3 regions of the Paenibacillus segetis genome follow, and region 1 is predicted to be linked to each of the others. Evidence: riboswitches for the same ligand, from Rfam matches in the RefSeq annotation. Region 1 holds a riboswitch; each other region holds the start of a gene.

What was found. A riboswitch is a leader RNA that binds a small molecule or an ion and turns the genes downstream of it on or off. The one in region 1 is predicted to bind cobalamin.
Region 2: linked by a shared signal. The riboswitch ahead of IEW05_RS22900 (anaerobic ribonucleoside triphosphate reductase) and the one ahead of metE (5-methyltetrahydropteroyltriglutamate--homocysteine S-methyltransferase) in region 1 are both predicted to bind cobalamin.
Region 3: linked by a shared signal. The riboswitch ahead of IEW05_RS03265 (cobalamin-binding protein) and the one ahead of metE (5-methyltetrahydropteroyltriglutamate--homocysteine S-methyltransferase) in region 1 are both predicted to bind cobalamin.

What each region holds. Positions count from the first base shown of each region.
Region 1 is NZ_BMFT01000001.1:1,710,316-1,718,253, reverse strand. Features, by position in the region: gene IEW05_RS07830 (MgtC/SapB family protein) at 1-276, opposite strand, end outside; gene IEW05_RS07825 (SDR family oxidoreductase) at 441-1,199, opposite strand; gene IEW05_RS07820 (hypothetical protein) at 1,340-1,837, opposite strand; gene infC (translation initiation factor IF-3) at 1,931-2,416, opposite strand; gene IEW05_RS07810 (metal-dependent hydrolase) at 2,450-2,953, opposite strand; gene IEW05_RS07805 (FMN-dependent NADH-azoreductase) at 3,111-3,737, opposite strand; gene metE (5-methyltetrahydropteroyltriglutamate--homocysteine S-methyltransferase) at 3,937-6,219, opposite strand; cobalamin riboswitch at 6,369-6,564, opposite strand; gene IEW05_RS07795 (replication termination protein) at 6,683-7,042, opposite strand; gene IEW05_RS07790 (ATP-binding protein) at 7,234-7,800, opposite strand.
Region 2 is NZ_BMFT01000005.1:102,249-110,186, forward strand. Features, by position in the region: gene IEW05_RS22890 (ribonucleoside-diphosphate reductase subunit alpha) at 1-529, opposite strand, end outside; gene nrdG (anaerobic ribonucleoside-triphosphate reductase activating protein) at 729-1,247, opposite strand; gene IEW05_RS22900 (anaerobic ribonucleoside triphosphate reductase) at 1,244-3,223, opposite strand; cobalamin riboswitch at 3,396-3,625, opposite strand; gene IEW05_RS22905 (MTH1187 family thiamine-binding protein) at 3,825-4,124, shown strand; tRNA gene IEW05_RS22910 (tRNA-Thr) at 4,194-4,265, shown strand; gene IEW05_RS25665 (hypothetical protein) at 4,544-4,798, shown strand; gene IEW05_RS22915 (DUF2752 domain-containing protein) at 4,856-5,242, opposite strand; gene IEW05_RS22920 (DUF4234 domain-containing protein) at 5,299-5,616, opposite strand; gene IEW05_RS22925 (FAD:protein FMN transferase) at 5,825-6,910, shown strand; gene IEW05_RS22930 (hypothetical protein) at 7,074-7,682, shown strand; gene IEW05_RS22935 (BclA C-terminal domain-containing protein) at 7,660-7,938, shown strand, end outside.
Region 3 is NZ_BMFT01000001.1:761,026-768,963, forward strand. Features, by position in the region: gene IEW05_RS03255 (TRM11 family SAM-dependent methyltransferase) at 1-353, shown strand, start outside; gene IEW05_RS03260 (methyl-accepting chemotaxis protein) at 806-2,362, shown strand; cobalamin riboswitch at 2,463-2,671, shown strand; gene IEW05_RS03265 (cobalamin-binding protein) at 2,874-3,875, shown strand; gene IEW05_RS03270 (FecCD family ABC transporter permease) at 3,872-4,918, shown strand; gene IEW05_RS03275 (ABC transporter ATP-binding protein) at 4,915-5,736, shown strand; gene cobT (nicotinate-nucleotide--dimethylbenzimidazole phosphoribosyltransferase) at 5,753-6,844, shown strand; gene cobU (bifunctional adenosylcobinamide kinase/adenosylcobinamide-phosphate guanylyltransferase) at 6,841-7,416, shown strand; gene cobS (adenosylcobinamide-GDP ribazoletransferase) at 7,413-7,938, shown strand, end outside.

The DNA of each region.
Region 1 (7,938 bases):
GTTACTACGACGTAAAATAGCCCCAGCACCTAGAAAACCTATCCCGCTTACGATCTGAGCCGCGAGTCGCATGGGGTCCATATTGGGGTGAGCCGGTCCTGCAAATTTCTCAAACGCTTCAATCGATACGATCGTCACCAGACAACTTGCAATACAGATAACCATACTCGTCTTAATACCCAGTGGCTTCTGTTTCAATTGCCGATCAATACCAATAAATAATCCAAATAATAAGGCCGAACATAGTTTAAGTACCATTACAAGATCAATATCCATAATACCTCTCCTTCGAGCATTTAAAGTGAGTATAATTGTATTCACTAACTTTGTCCAAATTGAATTTTTATCTCTTTTAGTTTAGATACCAAAAAGACTGTCGCCAAAGACCATTCTTCCTGATCCATGGTGGCAGTCTTAAGATTGTATCACAATTAACAGGTTTAGAGTGAAGTCCAACCCGCGTCAGCAGTAACCACTGTACCATTTACAAAACTAGATTCATCCGAAGCTAAAAATAAGGCTACACTTGCGATTTCCTCAGGTTGTCCAGCACGTGGAATTAAGCTCTGTCCCAACTTAGAACGTCCCAAACCAAATTCATTCAAATTCTTCATAGATGAAGCAATGTTTGTTTCGACAGCGCCCGGTGCTATGGCATTACAACGAATCCCCTTCTGAGCATACATATAGCCAGTATTTTTCGTAAAACCAACTACAGCATGTTTGGATGCCGTATACGTTGCACCTGCATGTGCCCCATGTAATCCACCAGTCGAGGCGATATTGATTATAACTCCTTTCTGTTTCTCTAAAAAGATCGGTAGTGCTTTACGAGTTGCACGCATGACACTTGTCGTATTCACCGCAAATACTCGTTCCCACTTCTCATCTTCAATATCTCCAGCCGGTTCAAAACCGTCCATAATACCCGCATTATTAACGAGAATGTCTAGTGTACCGTATTCTTGTACCGCAGTATCGATAAGATGGTCAATATCTTGTTTCTCGGCAACATTTGTCTTTAACGGTATGGCTGTACCCCCATTGGCTACGATACCCGATACAACGGTTTCAACACCTTCGAAGTTAATATCCGATACTACAACCTTCGCACCTTCTAGTGCAAACAATTCTGCAATAGCTTTTCCCATACCAGATGCTGCTCCTGTAACTACAGCAACTTTACCTTGTAATCTCATGCATATTTTCCTCCTTCAAAAGTTTGCTAATGATTATCTTATGTAAGCAAGGTGCAAATATTCTAACAATCTTGTGTCTATTATCATTAGGATAAAAATAAAAATGACAGCCCCAAGAGCTGTCATTCCTTACGTAACGTTTATGCAACTTCGATAGAAAAGTAATAATCCGATTGCCCTTGATCCAAGAACCATTCGCAATGAATATGGTACAGATAGATGCCTTTATTCGTAGGTACGATGTAAGGATCACCGTCGAAACCTTCGGTTCTATTTGATAACGTAAACTGTTTAATCCCATTAGGTGCTAAGGTCTCAATCATTGAACCTGCCGGAACAATGGTCGGTGTGATTTCCGGGATCGAGGCGTCCACAGCAACACAGCTAGTATCTGAGTTTTTGCCTGAAGACGGCGTACACCAACTATAGCTGCTTCGATAAACGTTAATATTAACACCCTCAATTAAAATTTGAGGTAGTGGCGGTTCCTTCTCATTAACCCATCTAGATTGTATCGCCTTATTGGCAGCATTTGGAGTTAAAAGGCCATTACTCTTATCACCGATTATATATCCAACATAGAACGTTATGACTAACGAGATTGCCAATAACAACGACAGCCAAATCTTCTTTCGCATCTAACTCCCCCTATTCTTCTCTATAACCCTAGACGGTAGTAATTGAGGGTATGTTGCAATTGTTTCCATGGTATAGATGCGAAATAAACTGATTTACTTGGCTTTCAGAATCGCTATCACTTGTTTCCCACTTACTTGAATCCCTTTATCCAGTTGCCCGCAATGTTTCAGATCGCGAACAAGTTCTTCCGCCAATTGTTTGGCCGGATCGGATTTCTTCTTGTCCACTAGTACTGTTAACTGTACATCATTCCCCGCAGTCAAGATTCGTTCTGCTTGTCTTTTTTTCGTATCATAATCATGCTCTTCGATATGGGAAGTAAGCCTAACTTCTTTTAGTTTAGTTCCCGATGATGCCTTACGTTCTTGTTGTTTGGCTTTATTCTGTTCTATCTTATAATTCCCTTTACCAACCAATTTACATGGTGGAGGACTGGACATAAGCGATGTGCAGACAAGATCTACTTTTAGTGATTTTGCCATCTGTAGCGCTTCTTTAGTTGGGACCACACCCAGGTCTTCTCCATTTACACCAGTCAACAGGACTTCAGTCGCTTTGATTTGTTCATTCGTAATCATTTCGATTTATTCACCTCATCCTCAATTTAACCTTTAAAACCCCTCAGGCAATAAAAATACAATGGGTAGAACTATTACTATGATCAATAAAAATAGACGGAACAAGTCTTCTGCATGCGAACCCGTTTTGATTGCTAAAAACGAGGGCACAAGGCGAAATTTGATGTTCCAAGGCCATAATAAGGCGATCCCTTTATCATTAAGCATGTCGATTAACGGGTGTGAGGCATAGGCTAATAAACAAGTCCAATAGAAAAAAGGAGATAGGGGAGATAATAGCATGGTAAGTCCCACTAAGAAGAGCAATGAGTGCGTCAATGTTCGATGCTTCACCCGCAACAATTGTAAGATAAAAGATAATGGCAAAAAGATCTTCGCCATGGTAGATCCCCTCTTGTCAACATCTGCGAGTGGTCCAGCCATACACCCAATAAGCAGCGCAGCACCTGATTCCCATGACAGTAGCGGCTGATGATAATACATAATAACGCATTCCGCAGCTACTATACCTGCGAGGCTATGAGTTTTTTGAAGCATAATATTCCTCCGAATTTCTCTAAGTTGTCTCATGTATTATAGCAAACATATGATCGCATGGCTATCAGGGAAAGGCGCAAAAAAAAGCTACTCCAACAGGTCTGTAATCGACCTATGAAGTAGCTTCTATCTTTATTATAAATTCAATAGTTTACTATTAGAATTTTGCAGCCAAGTCTGCTGCTTGTTTTACGCCTTCTTGAAGGATGGCTTCAGCACGATCAGGGAATTGGTTGTGACCTTCAACAATAACAGTTTCAGGATTTTGGACACCCCAGAATGCTAGAGTATTCTTCACATAATTCAATGACATTTCAAGTCCAGCCATTGGTCCTTCAGAATAAACACCACCACGAGCGTGAAGCAATGCAACTTTCTTGTCACCAACCAGACCTACTGGTCCTTGCTCAGTGTATTTGAACGTTTTACCAGCTTGGTTCAGGTAGAATAAATAAGTTAGAAGTTGAGCTGGAATCGTGAAGTTCCAAAGTGGGAATGCAAATACGACTTTATCTGCACCTAAGAATTGATCAAGGTAAGTATTCGCTAGATCAGCAGCCTTTTGCTCTTCAGCAGTCAATGGGTAACCATTGGCAAGCTTATATAGTCCATTCAACATATCGTTATCGTAGTAAGGAAGATCAGCTTCGAACAAGTTCAACTCGGTAACAGCATCATTTGGATGAGTTTCCTTGTAAGTTTTCACGAAGCTCTCATATAGCTTAACTGTTGCAGATTGTTCCATTGGACGATTGTTTGCTTTTACAAATAAAACGGTAGACATAATTGGTAATTCCCTCCTGTTGTGGTTGCACTTACTATTTATCATATACATAATATAGTATTGCTACTTAATAATTTATAGTATCTTAGAAATCTATCATTTTGTCAAGTAGAGTTTCGAATAAAAAAAACTACGAAACCTCTGAAGCTATATACAGCAATAGCTCATAGGTCTCGCAGTATTTAGTTTAACATAGATCCTAGTTCGTTACCTTCGCACGGAAATGATTAGCAACGGACACCATAATTTTTAATGAGGATACCGTCTCCTCCAAACCACGAGTCTTCAATCCACAGTCTGGGTTGATCCAGAACAATTCGGGATCAAGTACTTTGAGGGCACGGTCAACCATCGAGATCATTTCCTCCTCAGCGGGAACACGTGGACTATGAATATCATATACACCTAATCCAATACCGAGTGGATACGTATGTTCTTCGAAGCTATGAACCAGTTCACCATGACTACGTGATGTTTCGATGGAGATCACATCGGCATCCAATGCTTGAATTGAATCGATAATATCATGGAATTCGCAATAACACATATGTGTATGAATTTGAGTCGTATCCTTCACCGTGGAAGTTGACACACGGAACGCCTTCACAGCCCAGTCCAAATATTTTTCCCAATCTTCTCGTTTTAACGGAAGACCTTCACGCAATGCAGGCTCATCCACCTGGATCATCTCAATACCTGCTTGCTCAAGCGCCTCTACTTCCTTACGAAGTGCAAGGGCGATTTGATAAGCTACCTTCTCGCGAGGCAAATCACTACGCACAAAGGACCAGTTCAGAATCGTAATCGGTCCTGTCAGCATCCCCTTAACTGGCTTGCTAGTAAGCGACTGTGCATACTCAGTCTCCTTCACCGTCATCGGTGAATCAAAATCAACATCACCATAAATGACCGGCGGCTTCACACATCGTGTCCCGTAAGACTGTACCCATCCACCCTTGGTAAATGCGAACCCTGGTAACTTCTCACCGAAAAACTCCACCATGTCAGTACGCTCAAATTCACCATGAACTAGTACATCAAGCCCAATCTCCTCTTGAAGTGTGATCCATTGTCTGATTTGTTCATTGATGAACTCATCATATTGTTGCACAGACCATTCACCTTTACGCCATTTCTGGCGAGCAGAACGGATTTCTGCGGTTTGTGGGAAGCTCCCGATCGTTGTTGTTGGAAGGAATGGAAGCTGCCATTTTTCCTTTTGTAGTGATTTACGTACACTAAATGCACTATGTCTCTCCGAAGGCTGATGTAGGATATTTTCTACCGCAAGAGTTACATTCGCACGGTTACGCGCAGGATCAGCAGATAAGTTATCTAGGGCATTACGGTTACTTTGGAACAATTCACCAGGTTGGCCTTCAACTACTGCTCTACTCAGTGCAGCGATTTCGTCAAGTTTTTCTTCAGCGAATGCAAGTGCCTGCTGTAGAACTGGTTGTAATGATACTTCAGCAGCAGCTGATACTGGAACGTGCAACAGACTACATGAAGGCTGTACAATGATGTCTGCACTATTTACTAAATTAGCAACCTCATCTAGCAACTTAAATTGAAGATCTAGATCTGCACGCCAAATATTTCGGCCATCGATGACCCCTGCACCCAGCGTCTTACCTACTGGTAAACCAAAACGGCGAAGCGAATCTAAATTCCCTTCCAATCCATGAACCAAGTCAAGTCCGATACCGTCAATTGGCAAGCTCACAATATCCTCATAGTTACTTAACGCTTCGAAATAGGTTTGCAAGAAGATAGACAATTCAGGAACTTCCTTCTTAATTGTCTCATAGATCAACTTTAAGCGATTAAGATCTTCAGCATTTACAGCGGTAACCAATGCAGGCTCATCGACCTGTACCCATTTCACTCCTGCTTGTTGTAGTTCACGCAATACATGAATATATAATGGAAGTAGTTGTTCGATCCATTCATCCCATCCGTCATTATCAAAGCCTTTGGATAACTTCAGGAAAGTGTATAAACCAAGCAATACTGGTCTTCCTTCAATCCCCAGCTTCTCCTTAGCTTCACGATAGGCTGCTAAAGGCTTATTCAACGTAAGCTCTGGTCTTCTAGCGCCAAGCTCAGGAACAATATAATGATAGTTCGTATTGAACCATTTCGTCATTTCGCTGGCCGCTGCACCTTTGTTCCCCCGTGCGATAGCGTAATATGTACTCAATGGTACTTCCCCACCATTAAATTCAAAACGCGCCGGAATAAGACCAAACATAACTGCTGTATCGAGCACATGATCATAATAAGTAAAATCACCGACAGGGATAATATCGATACCTTTGTCTTGCTGAATTTTCAAGTTATTAAGACGGATGGTTGTCAGACGCTCATGAAGCTCCGATTCCTCAATTTTCCCACCCCAGAATGCTTCAATATCCTTTTTCCATTCCCGTTGTTGGCCAATTCTTGGATAACCCAAATTACCACTCAGTACTTTACTCAATGCCATGACCTCCTATAAGTTTTTTGTGTAGTTTGTTCATCATTAAACGAAATAAAAAAGGTCCCCATTAGCGAAATAGCTAAAGAGGACCCATGAAATGATATTCAACGGCTTGCATCTTTAACACCCCCCTATCTCCCGTAGGTACTACAGTGCTGTCAAAATAGGCAGGTCTCCTGGCTTCAGAATCTACGCCGAATAACGGCCTTCCCAGTGATATATCACCAGTGGCAATGTGTCATTCGACTCCTCTGTTACAGTGGCGGGACCGCGTCGGTATTACACCGAACTTCCCTTTTAAGCTTCAGTACTATGGACTGAAACACCTATCTCCACATTATTCAGTTGTAAATATGCTCTTAAAAACAATATAATTCCTGAATATTAAATTCATGTTACTGCATCTTGACCCATAATACAACAGAAAACAACTCGGAATAATAAATATTAAAGAAAAATTGCTTTAAAAATGATCTGTAACCGCTTTATTAAGCATTCCAATACATCGGTCTAGATCCGTCTTGACCTGTTTTTTATACAACTCCGCCTTATCATGACCATCTTCAGTAAAGTGATATAGGACGATTTCCTGAAAATCCACACTTGGATCATTGCCTTTTAATTTCTTAGTCCGATACAATACACCTTCCTGCACCAGTTCATGTAATGCTCGGTATATCTCACTTTGTGGAGGAACGTAACCGAAAGGCTTGAACAGTTCCTTCAACTCCTCCAACATTTCATATCCGTATCCTCTTCTTTTCTCGACCATCCCGATCAGAAATAATTTAAGATACGCCCTTTGCGCTATCATGAATGCCATCTTCGTCACCCCATTCTTTTTCCAGTATACATAAGGTGTGAAATTTTCACAATAAGGGGTCTAATAAGCCTTTTTAAACCTATAGATGTTGAAATAAACGACTTGTTATGATGGGTAAGCAGGTATGTAGTAGAAACGTATTGAATTTCTTTTTCTATTGTGAATTTTTCATATGTTGAAATTTTATAATATTATATCAAATGTCGAGTATCGTACGAATTATCGTTTGTTTTGAGGTAATTTAAGATCATATTTACTCTTTCTCTAACGGAGTGGTCTCCTTCAATTCTCAAGATCGGACAAGTCAATTCGGACATCCAATGTTCATGTAGGTATTTACTTCTAATCTCAAATCCGGCCTCATCATATTGTGATGCCCATTCATAAAAAGTTTGTGATTGCTCATACTTACTTCCACCTGGCAAGATGTCATCGCCATATCTTTGAAATTCTCTTCTTTTTAATCGCTGTAGTCTAATGTTCTTAGGGGTAAACACAAAAATCACCAAATCGAAATAATCCTTCAGTTCATCGCCCCATCCACATACAGCTCCAGATAGAATCCAGTTCTTCTGGTTTGAAAGATCCGTCTTTAATAACTTAATTCTGCCCTCACGTTCCCTTGGCACAGTGAATTTCTCGCTCCAAAAATAGTCATCACTATCAAAATTAACATGCGGCAGTATTAACGATAATTGGTTCCCTAGCGTCGATGTTCCTGAGCCTGATGCTCCAAGGATATGAATTCTATTGATCATACTTACCTCCGTTATATTAGACTATTTTGATCTTAATCACCTGTAATACCCATTTCATAGTAAGTTATGAACTAGTTATATTTATCATCATACTACCGATTTGCACTAGTTCCTGATCGGTGAGTTAGTGCAACAACA
Region 2 (7,938 bases), on a different contig from region 1:
CTTGTGGTAATTCCATTGTCCGGCCATCGAAGTCCGTCGCGAGATAACGTTCCGTGAGTGTTAACAGTCCGATGTAATCAAATAGCAAATCACGAGAAGGATCAATCGTTTCGCCTAACTCTTCAATTTGCTCTTTCGTGTAGCACTCTAACAATTCTTCCCGATAAATTCCGGTTTTGCACAAGTCCACGATAAGGTGATGGAATGACCCATAAGGCTCCTCAGGATAAGCTTTGTAACGGCGATGAACCGCTGCTTTTTTATAGAGAGAAGTGAGTAGGGAACGAGCTGCGGCGAATTTCCATTCGGGCTCTTCCTTGGTAACAAGCTCTAGCGATGACATGGTAAAAGCACTACTAATCTCTTCGCCTGTTACTGTATCACGTCTTAGTTTGGCATTAACACCACGCAGTAGGCGTTCCTTGTCGAGTTTATTTAATCCTTCCAGAATGCGGTCAGCATAAAGACCAAGACGTTCTTGATCGAACGCAAGCTGGCGGTTATTTGGTTTGGTTACGAATGATGGCATGATAGATCCTCACTTTCGGGGTATGGGGTATGGGATAATGAAATCAAAAGTGTGTTAGAGATGTTTCTCCAAAACTTCACATTTCAAATTTGAGGTATTTCTTGTAAAAAGAAGCGCCAATGAAGAAGCGCCTGATGGTCAATAGTTACTAAAGCTTAAAAGTATCATAGAAAAACAATTATACTAGAATTTTGAATCGCTAGAAAGAGAAAGTTGGCTGCCATATAGAAACCTTTCCAAGTATTAGGCTCTGTGTAATATCAATCAATCGTTGATTGGAACTGCCGCAATAGCGTAGAGAGGGATCTCGTAATTCTTCAACAAACCTTCCATCTACGAGTACCTGACAACGCCGAAGTAATTCGTATTCCGGTGATTCAGGGTTCTCAGTTATTTCCTCAAAAGTATAACCGCTATAGATCCAAATCGATATTGGACCTACTTGTTGCCGAAGGCGGTCGATGAATGCGCTAACCTCTGCTGCAGAGAAGAAGGGATCTCCTCCGAGAATCGTAAGCCCGCTTAATAAGGGATTGTTCTTGATGTCGTCAATAATCTCCGCTTCCCGTTCCTTCGTGAAGGGATCACCATAATTAAAATTCCAGGTGGCGGGACTGAAGCAGCCCTTGCAGAAATGGCGACATCCGCTAATGAAGATGGAGGCTCTCAGGCCTTCACCTTCATTAATTGATTCCGGATAGTAGCCGCAAATATTCATGTGTTATGTTTCAATCGATCACGTACTTCCGCTTGTTTGGCGGCGTTAAAACGCGTTTGATAATCTCCGGTTAAGTATCCAGTAACACGGCGTAGACGACGGATATGAACGTCGTTCTCATGACTGTTACATGATGGGCAAGTTGCTCCAATAATTCCCTCAAAACCACAAGCGGAGCAGCGATCAATCGGATGATTGATGCTGAAATAGCTAACCTGTTGCGATAGTGCATATTGAATGATTTGCAGAAACGCTGCTGGATTACTCCGAGCGTTACCATTTAATTCGATATATGAAATGGCTCCAGCATTGCACAGGCCGTGGAATGCGGACTCTAGTTCAATCTTCTTGGCAGCGCTAATAGAGTAGTAGACTGGAATATGAAAAGAATTGGTGTAATATTCACGATCTGTTACTCCTGCGATTGCACCGTAGGTTGCTTTATCCCGCTTAGTGAACTTTCCGGACAGGCCTTCTGCCGGTGTAGCAAATAGCGTAATGTTCAGATTGTGGCGTTCGCTCTGACGGTCGCAATAATTGCGCATATAGGAGATCAATTCATAAGCTTTATTGTATACATTGCTATCTTCCCCATGGTGCTTACCGTACATAGCTTTCATACATTCTGCAAGTCCGATGAATCCAATAGATAGACTACCATGCTTAAGGAGGTCGCCTACAGGCTCTTCTGGATGAAGATGTTCGCCACCTTCCCACACGCCTTCACGCATCATGAAGTCAGAGGCTTTGGCTTTTTGAGCTTTCTGGATATTAAACCTATGTAGAAGCCCCTCTAGTGCAATATCTAGATAAAGATCAAGCTCGCGATAAAAACCGCGTTCGTCTGCTACCTTACGTTGACCAAGTACGATACCATGCTCTAATCCTAGTTTGACGAGATTCATAGTATTGAAGGAAAGATTTCCTTTACCTGATAAATGATTACGTCCAAACCGGTCGCTAAGTACTCGAGTACGGCATCCCATCGTTGCAAATTCCGTATCAGGATCACCTGCTTTGTAATACATCAAGTTCAGCGGTGCATCTAGGTTTGCAAAATTAGGATAAAGTCGTTTTGCGGAACACTCCGCTGCCTTTAAGAATAATGAATAGTTGGGTTCATCTGGTGCTTGGTTAACCCCTTGTTTGCATTTAAAAATTTGTATGGGGAAAATCGGTGTCTCGCCGTTACCCAATCCGCGCATCGTTGCTGTTAGCAGGGAGTCGATGACGAGTTGACCTTCAGGTGAAGTATCGGTGCCGTAGTTGATGCTGGTAAAAGGAATTTGTCCACCTGCACGACTCGACATTGTATTTAGATTATGAATGAGACTCTCCGCAGCTTGGAGTGTTTCACTCTTTGTTTCTTTAGTTGCAAATTTAAATGCTTTTGGATAGAGTTCCTGCAGATCGCTGCGACTCATTGATATTTCTCCTACATTAGTAGAATCTAAGTCGCCCTCTTCGAAGTACTCTAAACCTTTGATAAGGTTCTTAGAAAATGTCTTTCTTACATAAGGAGCTAGGTCAAAATCAATCTTATTGGCCGAAACTCCGCCATATTGCGAATTTTGCTGAGATTGAAAAATAATAGCCACCAAAGCCATAGCTGTCATAATAGAGTTGGGTGGACGTACACTTCCGTTGCCGGTATTGAAGCCTTCACGAAGCAATTTATCGAAGGGGATAAAAATACAGTTTGTTGTACCGATCGCATATTGATCAAGATCATGTACATAGACGATATTATCTTTAATGGATTGTACTAGTCTTTTCGGCATAACAAAGTGTTCTGCATACCACTTCGCATATTCACTACCGAATTTGCTCATTTTACCGGAGAAACTTTCTCCATTCAGGTTAGCGTTCTCGCGTAGTACCTCAAGATTGCGACTCTCAACGATTTCCTCGCCAAGGGTAATTACTTCATCAAGCATGACCTCACGGTCGGTATAGATGGGGTTTAACAATGCCATTTCAAAGTTCTCCTCCCTAAAAACTAGACATTGATATCATACAAAAAGCATTCCCAACCCTGGCAAGGTTGGAAATGCCCGAATGCGTCTCAAGAAAAGCCATAAAAGGCGATTCAAAGTAAGCTGTATGTAAGCAGCAAGCGGACACCTACCCGAACCTCGCAGGACTGTATCGGTGTCGTCTAAACAGGCAGGTCTCCTGGCTTACGGAATATTCGCCAACGCCTTCCCGCAGGATCAAATTGATCAGCAGTGGCTTTGTGTCGGCAAAATGTTTGGAGATAAAACCGAATCTCTAAGCTTCCGATTACAGTGGCGGGACCGCAGCGGAATTGCACCACACTTCCCTTTTAAGCACCAGCGGCAATTTTCCGCCGGATCACCTGTTTACACTATATTTGGTTGTGTTTTAATTATGGTAACCCAATATATTGTGTTTGTAAACGGTGATTTTACAAAATGAGTCATAAGATATAGAGACAAAAATGAAGGATTGGCTTCATGATGCGGCGCGCGGGGTTCAAAAAAAATTGTGAACTTTTATTGCAACTGCGGAGTGGTTACAATAGAGGAAGGAGAAATAAAATGAGGAGGTAATACAATGGCAATTGCAGAGGTTACGGTCATTCCAATCGGAACGGGAAGTACTAGCCTTAGTCCTTATGTAGCTGAACTTCAGCGAGTATTGGAGAAACAGGAAGGTATACAGTATCAATTAACATCGATGAGTACAATTATTGAAGGTCCACTCGACAATGTGTTCGCCGCGATACGGGCGATCCATGAAGCTCCTTTCCAGTCCGATGCTCAGCGGGTATCGACCTCGATTAAGATAGATGATCGTCGTGATAAAGTCAGCTCTTCCGAGCAAAAGCTACGTTCTGTACGTGAGAAATTATAGGTGTTTTTATACTTGCAAAATTCTCTGAGCGTTGTATAATAGTTTTTGTTTCACAAAAAAGAGTACCATGCTGGTGTAGCTCAGGGGTAGAGCAACGCACTCGTAATGCGTAGGCCGGGGGTTCAATTCCCTTCACCAGCATCTTCCTGCTAAACTCCACAATATCAACGTTGAACGCTTTCCTGACTAATAAATGGGTATGTGTTGGCATTATACGAAGCCTCCTACGATAATAAGTAGGGGGTTTTTCTTTTATTACTTGTAATAGTAAAGTTCGATATAACTACCGCACTATTTACCACGGGTCCATTTACATATACAGTTTATCCCAATTAAAGATATAATGAGGTATATTACTTTAGGGGGAGATCGATATTTCTAGGAATGGTACAGGAGCACGTAATGGTACGATCATCATTTTGCTACTGGTTGTCATACTACTAGCGGTAACTAACCCGTCAATGGAGAATTATAGCGAACATGTAATAAACAAAGTTACAGATACTAATGATGTGGGACTATTCAAAGGGATCGCCAATTCGCTAGGAAAGTCCGTTATTGAGGCTGTAACAACACGTCATAATTACGTTATTTTTTCTGTATTTACTGTAAAAAACGGCGAATCTTCCAGTCATGTTCTTGGTTTTTTAAATAGTGTGTTTATAGAACTATAAAATAGTTTTGAAAAGCACGGAATCTCAAATTTGAGGATCCCGTGCTTTTTTATGGTATTACACCCACCCAATCCAGTGTTTCACAATAGATAGAAGGGTCGGGATTAATGCATGAGAATTATACACCATCGGTTCGATGTTATGCGGAAGTATAAAAATTAATCGCAAAATCCACACCACTAACAGCAAAATAGTGAACAGAATAATAATAGGTTGACTTAATTTCTTACACAATGCCAGTACACATATTAATATGGGCATGAGGAATAATGGATGATAGATCCATGCTGCTCTAATATCTCCTTGCAGTAGACTCATATAGGCTCTGGTCATCCCACAAGCAGGACTGGGAATGCCAAATACATTTGTGAAGAGGCAAATACTTTTTTGAAACAAGACATTCGCAGCCATACTTAAGAGACCAACTACGCCAAAGATGAGCATCGGGAGGAGTCGTTTCCTGTCCAATTGTTTCATAGCATTCAACATACAATAATCAATTAATACAAGAACTTATTGATTTTTGACTGGATAATCGCTACAGAAATAATGGAAGCAAAAGCATACAGAATGGTGAGCAATACAGAATCATCATTAGCATATGTATTTCCACGAGCTACATCCGCTTCGTACAAGCGAGAACTTGCTTTGTAGATCGCAAAGAATCCATACAAGCCGCAAGTCACAATCGTTAACAACAAATCTAGTCCTGCACTACCGTCAGGATCGCGACTAATAATTCTCGATTCATCAAATATTTTGTACATCCAATAAATACCGTAGATGCCACAAGTGATAAAAGTAAAAAGGATAGCCATAGCAATATTTCGTTGTTGGATCAACAATATCAACTCCTTCGATTTCACCAAATAAGATCATTTGTACACATGATACCGGATTGGAATAGAAAATTATAGTGTTTTATTATAGGTTGTCACTTAAGAACGTGAAATTTTACACATTTAGTGTAGCTTCTTTTCTGCTACAATCAATGGCGAAAATGATAGAGAGAAATGAGGCGCATTTATGAATAGAAACAAAGCGGCAATCCTACTGGTGGCTATATTGATGATTAGTACTCTCCTCGGGGGCTGCGGCAATTCCGGTAATGTAGCAGAACCAGATACAAGTGAGCAACAGACACAGAATAAGTCGGTTGATCCAATGAAGGGAACCTTTTTTATTTTTGATACGATTGTGAATGTATCTATTTATGATTCTCGGGCGACCAAGCAAAATTTAACAGAAATCGAAGATCTCCTCAAAGAAATTGATAACAAAATCAGCCGTACGAATAGTGACAGTGAAATTTTCAAGGTGAATGCAAATAGCGGGATAGGTCCCGTTCAGGTTTCGTCAGATACGTTTGACCTTGTCTCAATTGCGATAGATTACGCCAAAAAAACAAACGGTCTCCTTGATCCGTCGATCGGCAGACTCGTCACCCTGTGGAATATTGGTCACGAAGGCGCTCATGTTCTTTCCAAGGAAGAAGTCGCTCCGATGCAACAACTTTGCGACTACCGTAAGATTGAGATGAACAAGGATACTCATGAAATATATTTAGAGGAAAAGGGTATGGAAATCGACCTTGGTTCCTACGGAAAAGGTTATGCGGCAGATGCTGTTTATGATTATTTGGCGGATCAAGGGTTTAACAGCGCAATTATTGATTTGGGTGGAAATGTCTTTGCGATGGGCCAAAAGCCTAGCGGTGAAGAATGGAACATCGGTATCCAGGACCCCACTCAGGAACGTGGTATTCCGATTGGTACGATTCGCGTAAACGACAAAACGGTGGTGACCGCAGGTATTTACGAACGCTATTTCGAAGAAGATGGTAAACATTACTCGCATATTATCAATCCAAAAACGGGCTATCCAGTTGATAATAATATTAGTAGTGTAACGATCGTAACAGACCGTTCGACCGATGCGGATACTATGGATACAGGGCTGGTCCTTCTAGGGATCGAAGAGGGGTTGAAATTCGTAGAGAAAATTCCCAATGCGGAAGTTCTGTTTATTACTAAGGACAAGAAGCTGTATGCTTCACCTGGTTTCAAACAAATGCTGAACAAAACGAATGATAGCTATACCTTTGCCAATTAAGAGTGAGTGATTTGTTTAAACTTCTTTATTTCAACAAGCTCAACGGTTTCAGCCGCTGAGTTTGTTTTTTTATAGAATAATATTTATTTTCACATGACAAATGACCATGCCTTCAATAGACGAATTGAGTAGTATACAGCAAACTTACTTGGAGGTGTCTGCATTGAGCTCACATCATCTTCATCGGAAAATGGGCCGTTATAAGGGGAAGTCAATGAGTCACTGCTCCCTGAAGAGAAAAAAAAGCTCGAAGAGAACCTACACCTCTAGGAAAAAGAGTTGTTATCGAGAAATTGTCGTTAAAAAGCAAATCATACAGGTAAATGTTCCTCAAGGGGATTTAGGTCCTATTAGCTATGCTGCTGTTGTAGGTACGGTGGGGAGTGTAGGTACAGCAGGTAGTGTAGCTTCTTCGGGAAGCGTGGGCACAGCGGGTTCCGTAGGGAATGCAGAAGCTGTCGGTACAGCAAATAGTGTAGGTACATCAAATAGTGTAGGTACAGCGAGTGTGATAAATGGGCAAAGTGCAGCAGACCCATCGGGTAATAAGAGTTCAACAAGCTCTATGAGTAGTGCAGGGGCGGCAGCTACAGCGGGTAATGTGGGATCAATCGGTGCGATAGATGTTGTAGATGTGATAGATATTTACAATGCGGGTTGTGAACATGCTGCGGGATCTACAGGAGCAGTAGGCCCGACGGGATCAACTGGTCCGACGGGTGCAACAAGGCGTAACAGGTGCAATTGGGGTGACGGGTCCCACAGGCCCTGAGAGTCTAGTTTATGGGTTAACCCAGTTCGGATATATTTACAATTTAGAGGCTAGAATAGTTGGGATAGAAGTTGATGTTATTTTTGATACAAATGGCATTCTAACTTCTGGAATTACACATGTTCCTGGAACCACACGTATTGAAGTTACCAATCAGGGTAGTTATGAGGTTGTATTTTTAGTGTCGTGTGTGGAGCCCAGCCAGTTCGCATTATTTATAAATGATATTCTAGTTCCAGGCAGCGTATACGGTTCA
Region 3 (7,938 bases), 950 kb from region 1:
GGATAGATATGGTTGGAATGGACATTAATCCACTTGCGATTAAGGGAGCACGAATGAACCTACGGCATTTTGGTTACAACGATGCAACGCTGGTTCGTATTGGAGATATGAATGAAGTGGAGCAATCTTATGATGCTGCTATTTTGGACATGCCCTATAACTTGTGTTCGGTGCTATCGGTTGCGGAACGAATTCAGATGCTGTCTAGTCTTCGACGTTTCAGTGCAAGGTCTGTGATTGTATCATCTGAGCTTTTGGATAGGGATATTCAGCAGGTGGGGTTATGTGTTATAGATCAATGTACGATTACAAAAGGAACCTTTATCCGTAATGTGTGGTTATGTCAGAACTGAAAATCAAATGTCATGCAGCCGACCGAATGGGGTTGGCTTTTTTTTAGTGGATTCCAGTTATGTAAATTTAATAGGCAATGGTGGTTATGTGGAGAATAGTTGCATTTTCTACAGTTAAAATTTGAAACTCAACGCAAGATGGAGTAATTAGTTGCAGATTGTACAGTTAAATGAAGTTAAATTGGAGTTCACAAGGGATTCTCCTTATTTTAGATGCAGTTAGTACAACTAAATAAGCAAAAAGGGGTATTTGTGTTGAAATAGTTGCAGTTTATACACCTAATTATATGGGGGACGAGGATTAATTCGCAATATATGACGTGTGATGTTATATATCTCCTGATTCAAATCGCTTTTTAATAAAAAACAGCAAAAAAGTTACATATTTTTCTTTATAATTACTAACTTCCGCTTTATAATGTTAGATAAACTTACATAAAGGAGTGGTGGAGATGAATCAACTCCGCTCGAATGGTCGAAACACCCTGGTTTTTGGAGCAGGGGCGTCTCTTTTCCTAGTTATAGGTGTGTTATTACAAGGAGGAGCTTGGTATCTCGTTATACTAAGTCTATTAACCTTAGTATGCCAGGCATTAGCATGGTTGACACAGCACAAATCTACTGGGAATAAGCATGATAACGTAGAGGAGACGAACTGGAACGTCATAGCCAATGAGTCGTTAGTGGCGGCAGATCGGCTTCAGGCGGCTGTCGGTGAAGTGAATGGGAGTATTGAACAATTACAAAGCCTTGCTGATAAGGCTTCTTTGGAGGATATGAAGCTCAAGCGAAGCAGTGAGCGTTCTTTAGAACAGGTGCAAGAAAGTCTGGCCGCGATGGAGGAAGTAGCAGCTTCAGCCGCTCAAATTCAAGATGTAGCCAATACACTCCATGCAAGAAGTGAGAAGACGAGGGCCGAAGCTTCTCGGATGGCAGAGGCGCTAAAGACTGCTGATGGAACCATTCATTCAATTGCCGATTCCCAGAATTCTATAGAGAGGCCTATGGTAGATTTGGAACAGAACACCCGTAAGCTTGGTGCACTATACCAAGACATGGAGGGGATCGCTGGTGAGGTATCGCTACTTGCCTTGAATGCTTCCATAGAAGCTGCACGTTTTGGTGATCAGGGAAAAGGTTTTGATGTGGTTGCTTCACGGATGCGCCAGCTTGCCCAACAAACCACGTTAGCGATTGGAAATTCAGCTCCATTGTTTAAGCGAATTGAGGAAGATGTAGAGAAAGTAAAGGGATCGCTTCATGTGGGGAGAGAGTCCGCGATGCAAGGCATTTCGTTTATGAGAAAGATGGGGGAAGATATCCGCAATATTACTGAAGAAGTAGCCACAGTAGATGGACTTGTTGCAGATACAGGATGGCGAAGTAGGGAGCAGGCGGAGTTAACACGTAATATGGAAAGCATGATGGCAGAGGTGCATGAAGCTCTTAATCACAATATTACGCATGTTGAAGGTGCTTTGGTCCGAATGGAATCGCAAAGACGACATACCGTGGGCTTACAGGCTGTAGCTGGGGGGCTTCAAAAGGCTTCTGCAGAATTGATGTCATCTCTGGACAGTGTACGCGATTCAAGTGAGGATTTCATGGATGGGATAAGTGATGTGGTTGAACTAGGGCATGCTTACATACTCAAGTTAATTCAGGCAGCGAAGCAACCTGTATTTCAAGGAATGGAAGAATCTATTCATCGCACTGAGCTTACAAATTTGTTAGGAAGAGAGAACATCATAGAGGCCGCATGGACCAATCGCAGAGATGGATCATTTGTTATATCTATCCCGGAAGCTGGGCTATTAAACGCTAGAGGTAGAGACTGGTTCAAGAGAGCGTTAGCGGGTGAATCTGTCGTGTCTGAAGTATACATTTCGGCGATCACGAAGCGCCGTTGTGTAACTATCTCTGTACCCATTTCAAGTAATGGTGTGGTGATTGGCGTGCTGGGAGCGGACTTAGCAGTAGGTAATGTCGCTGCTAGGAGCAACATATAATTAGTGTTTAGATTATAGCTGAGTTAAACTAGGCTCGTATTGTAACTTTTCTGCTTTTCCCCTATAATCCAATAGAGAAGAAAGCCTTTAAAGACACACGAACCAATAAATACCCGTAGGTCCTGAAGAAAGCGGCTTGTCGCAGACTTTAGGTTAAAAGGGAAGCCGGTGCAAATCCGGTACGGTCCCGCCACTGTAAAACAGGGACGAAGCTCATTTATGCCACTGTTATCCATGAAGGATGATGGGAAGGAGAGCTAAGTCATTCAACCTGTAAGTCAGGAGACCTGCCCACGGGTGTCATAGACGGTCCTTCGAGGAAAGGATAACGTTCTGCTAAGATGATTCATGCTGGACCCGGTTTATTTTACGGTGTCGACGGTATGACCTTGTAGACGTAACCCAATTCCTTGCGGATTGGGTTTTTCTTGTATGATGATTTGTCAGGTGTTCAACAAAGGAACTTCACTCGTACTACAGAGAAATAAATTTTAAGGGGATGAAGAGCGAAATGAAGAACATGAGAAAAATATGGGGAATTTGGCTGCTTGCATTAATGTTAGCAGTAGTTGCAGGGTGCGGTACCAATAACGCAGCGAATAATAACAAACCAACTAACGAGGTAGAGCAGGGACAGAATACAACAACTCCGGCACCTACGCAGGATGAACTTAAAACGACTTATCCGTTGACGGTTAAGGATGCCAAAGGAACTGAATTAACGTTTGAGTCGGCACCACAGAAGATCGTATCACTTGCACCATCGGAGACAGAAGGATTGTTTGCACTCGGTTTAGATGATCAGGTTGTTGGGGTATCTGATAATGATGATTATCCTGATGCTGTAAAGGATAAGCCTAGAATGGGTGGATGGCAGGTTAATGTTGAGGCAGTTGTGGCGGCTAAGCCAGATTTGGTGCTGTCAGGTAATTTAGTGGATGAAGCAACGGTGAAGAGCCTTACCGATTTGGGTATCAAGGTATATCAATCTGACGCTAAAACTTTAGATGGAGTAATAGCGAATATTCGGGCAGTAGCTCAAATTACGGATCATCAAGCTCAAGGGGAAGAGGTAGTCTCCCAAATGGAGAAGGAACGCGACCAAGTAGTTGAAGCGGTCAAATCACTTACACCTGAGCAACGTAGTAAAGTCTATATTGAATTCTCCCCAGGCTGGACAGTGGGTAAAGGCGAATTCATGGATGAAATGATTACATTGGCCGGCGGAGAGAACATTGCTTCTGACATGACAGGCTGGAATGAAATTAATGAAGAAAATATTATTAAGGCGAATCCAGATGTGATTCTATACGCAAGCAGTGTGGTTGACGAGAACAACAAAACATTGGCAGATATTATTAAGGGCCGCAGTGGATGGGACCAAATCACAGCTATTAAGGAAGATCGCATCGTGGGTCTTAATGATAATTTGCTCAGTCGTCCGGGTCCTCGTGTGACTCAAGGTTTGATTGAAATGGCAAAAGCGATTTATCCGGAATTGATGAATAAATGAGTAAAAAGCTGGCGGGATATGGGACAATTGGCCTGATCCTTCTCGGCGTCACGTTACTGATCTGTATAGGCTTTGGTTCCGTATCTCTACCGCTAGGCGAGATACTCCGAATTTTATTGCATCGACTACCCTGGATGGACCAACTCATAACTAGGGATTGGGATGTGACATCGGAACAAATCATTATGCAGGTGCGACTGCCCCGTGTATTACTAGGTCTCTTAGTTGGAGCGTCGCTTGCAGTAGCGGGAGCCGCCTTTCAGGGAGTGCTTCGTAATCCACTTGCTGACCCGTTTACCCTTGGGGTATCTTCGGGTTCAGCCGTTGGGGCGGCAACCTTGATTTTCTTCGGATGGCAGTTCTCTTTAATCGGTGTGTTTACCTTACCAGTCATAGCGTTTGTCGCAGGTGCATTGACACTCTGGATTGTCATGTGGCTGGCGAGAGAGAATGGGAAAATTCCAATTGAAGGGCTTATTTTATCAGGTGTTGTAATGCAATCGTTCCTCGGAGCGATTGTATCTTTTCTAACGGCTATGTCGAAAAAGACGGTAAATGAAATTTTATACTGGACGATGGGGAGTCTAAGCCTTCGCGGATGGTCATATACGACCATCCTTTTGCCGTATTTAGCACTAGGGGCATTGTTCCTATGGAGTCGTGCCAGATCGCTAAATTTGTTAGCTTTGGGCGAGCGTCATGCGGCCCATTCTGGACTTCATGTGGAACGAACCAAACTCATCGTGTTACTTGTAGCTACTTTGATGACGGCCGCAGCTGTATCTGTATCAGGCGTTATCGGATTTGTTGGTCTTGTAGTTCCCCATATGCTTCGGCTTATAGTAGGACCGGATTATCGTATTATTATTCCACTCTCCGCGCTTGGCGGTGGTATATTTATGATGTGGAGTGATTTAGCTGCACGTTCGCTACTAGCACCAACTGAGATTCCTTTAGGTATTGTCACAGCGTTTGTTGGCGCTCCTTTCTTTGCGTATTTGTTATATCGGAAGAAGAAGCAGAGGGAGGCAGAAATGTCATGACGAACTCAAGCGAATTGAATATCATCGATGTTAAGGGGATCGTCAAATCGTTTAAGCGTACTCCAGTACTGCAGAACGTGAATTGGAGTGTTAAGCCAGGTCAATTCTGGGGGATTATCGGACCTAATGGTAGTGGTAAGACAACCTTGTTAAATTTAATTTCTGGCGTAGAGCAACCAGATCGTGGAGAGATAAGTTTTGGTGGGAAAGCTCTGACTTCTTATGGGCGCAAGGAGCTTTCACGTAGGCTTGCGGTATTACAGCAGGATGGATTGCCATCTGTTCCATTTCCAGTTCGTGATGTGATCCAGATGGGAAGATTTCCGTTTCAGGATTGGCGTGGAAAAGAGACGGATGAGAACGCAGAACAACTTCTCGAAGAAATTATGGAGAAGCTTGAACTCAAGGAGCTTGGCAATCGTCCACTAAGCGTGCTGAGTGGTGGACAACGACAACGTGTTGCGCTTGGTAAGGTGATGGCTCAGCAACCGGAAGTTGTTCTATTAGACGAACCAACAACATATCTCGATATCCGCTATCAGATGCGCTTTATGGAGCTCGTTTCTAGTTGGCAAAGGGAGGAAGGGTTGACGGTAATTGCAGTCATGCATGATCTTAATCTGGCTGCACTTTTCTGCGATCGCTTACTGGTACTGCAAGAAGGGAACATCGTAGCTGAAGGAACTCCTGATGAAATTATGTCGTCTGAAACGATGGAAAAGGTCTTCGAAGTGAAGACACATGTTATAAACCATCCGGACGTTGGAGCGCCTCAGTTGTTGCTCAAGACGGAGAAGAGGTCAATAGTAAATGAATGAAGGAGGAAATTATGATATGAACCCATTTATATCAATTTCTCAAATTGTGAATGACATTAAAGCGCTGGACATCACAGCGGCTACTGCTGCTGCAGATCATTTGGATCAGTTGACTAAGCCACCGGGTAGCCTTGGGAAGCTGGAGACCTTAGCAATTAAACTTGCTGGGATTACAGGGATGGAGCGACCATCTTTCCCTCATCGTTCGGTCGTTGTTATGGCAGCAGATCATGGAGTTTGTGAGGAAGGAATAAGTGCTTTTCCGGCTGAAGTCACACCACAGATGGTGATGAATTTTCTGTCTGGTGGCGCGGCGGTAAATGTACTATCTAGACAAGCTGGTGCAGAAGTATTGTGCGTTGATATAGGGGTAAACGCTGAAATGAATCATCCTGATCTTATTGATCGTAAGGTCCGTATGGGTACAGCGAATATGGCTAAAGGCCCAGCCATGAGCCGGAAAGAAGCAGAGGCGGCACTATTAATAGGTGCCAATATCGTGAATGAGGCTTTTGCCCGCGGAGTAAGACTATTTGTAACTGGGGAAATGGGCATAGGAAATACAACGGCTAGTGCTGCTGTATTGAGTGCTTTAATCGGTATTCCTCCATTGGAGAGTGTTGGACGAGGTACAGGAATTAGTGATGAAGTACTTCAACATAAAGCGTTGGTTGTAGAACGTGCAATAGAGTGTAACATTCCGAATGCGTTAGATCCGCTTGATGTGTTATCCAAGGTTGGCGGACTTGAAATTGCCGGATTAACAGGTGTAATCTTAGCCGCTGCGGCACATGGTTGTCCGGTCGTAATTGATGGGTTTATTTCTAGTGCAGCTGCATTATTGGCACAGCGGTTCTCACCAGAGTCAACTTATTATATGATTGCTTCCCACATTTCTCATGAACAAGGGCATGGTCTTTTGCTGAAGGAGTTGGGCTTAGATCCTATGCTGCAACTTGACATGCGGTTAGGGGAAGGAACAGGGGGAGTTCTAGCACTTCATCTTATTGATGCTGCTTGTCGCATAATGTCCGAGATGGCCACATTTGAGAGTGCAGGAATATCTTCAGGGCAGGAAGCAACAGAAGTAGAGAGCGAACAATTATGATTGTCTTGGTTACAGGAGGGGCTCGAAGCGGAAAGAGCTCATTCGCTGAACGATTGTGTATGAAGTATGCGGAATCGGCGGTATATATAGCTACAGCTCAGGCATTTGATCAAGAAATGGAGCAGCGGATTGCTTTGCATAGGGAACAAAGAGAAGGGACAGCGTTTCAGTGGACGACTCTAGAAGAGCCGCTGCAGCTTGCTGAACGGTTAACTTCTCCTAATGCTATAATCGGTGGAAATCTCATAGGAGAGGCTCCGCTTGTCCTTGTTGACTGCCTAACACTGTGGTTATCCAATGTTCTGTTAGCTGTCGTGGATGAGCCTGATGCTGAAGCTCGTGTGATGGAACAAATTCACCAGCTGGAGACAGCAGTTACGGCATACCCGGGTACGATTATTTTGGTTACGAACGAAGTTGGTAGCGGAATTGTTCCGGAATATCCACTAGGCCGAATGTATCGTGATTTGGCTGGTATTTTGAATCGTATGATCGCCCGGATCTCTGATCAGGTATTTCTAGTGACTGCAGGGATTCCAATTGAGTTGAAGAGTAGGGAGTACATTCTATGAGTGATAGAAGCCGGCCTATATTGGCTGCTTTTCAATTTTTATCAAGGATACCTATTAAGGCGGAACTGGATTTCAGTCCGGAACTGTTGCGGCGAAGCGTTAAATATTATCCATTAGTAGGATCGGTAATCGGACTAGCTGTATGGGCGGGGGCAACGCTCTCTAGCTGGGCATTACCCACCCTACCTGCGGCAGTTATTACGTTAATTCTGTGGGTTTGGATAACCGGTGGATTACATTTGGACGGATGGATGGATTCTGCTGATGCTCTATTAAGTTATCGTTCACGTGAGAAAATGCTGGAGATTATGAAGGATAGCCGCGTTGGAGCGATGGGTGTGCTGGCGTGTGTATTATTGCTCATGCTTAAAGTGTCGTTGATTAGTTCGTTACTGGAACTAGGAACTCTTCCATCGGGAGCGGCGTTATTGACTGCACCGGTATGGAGCCGATGGTTTATGGGGTGGGCGATGCGTTCATGGCCGATGGCTAGGAATGGTGAAGGACTGGCGGTACGATTTC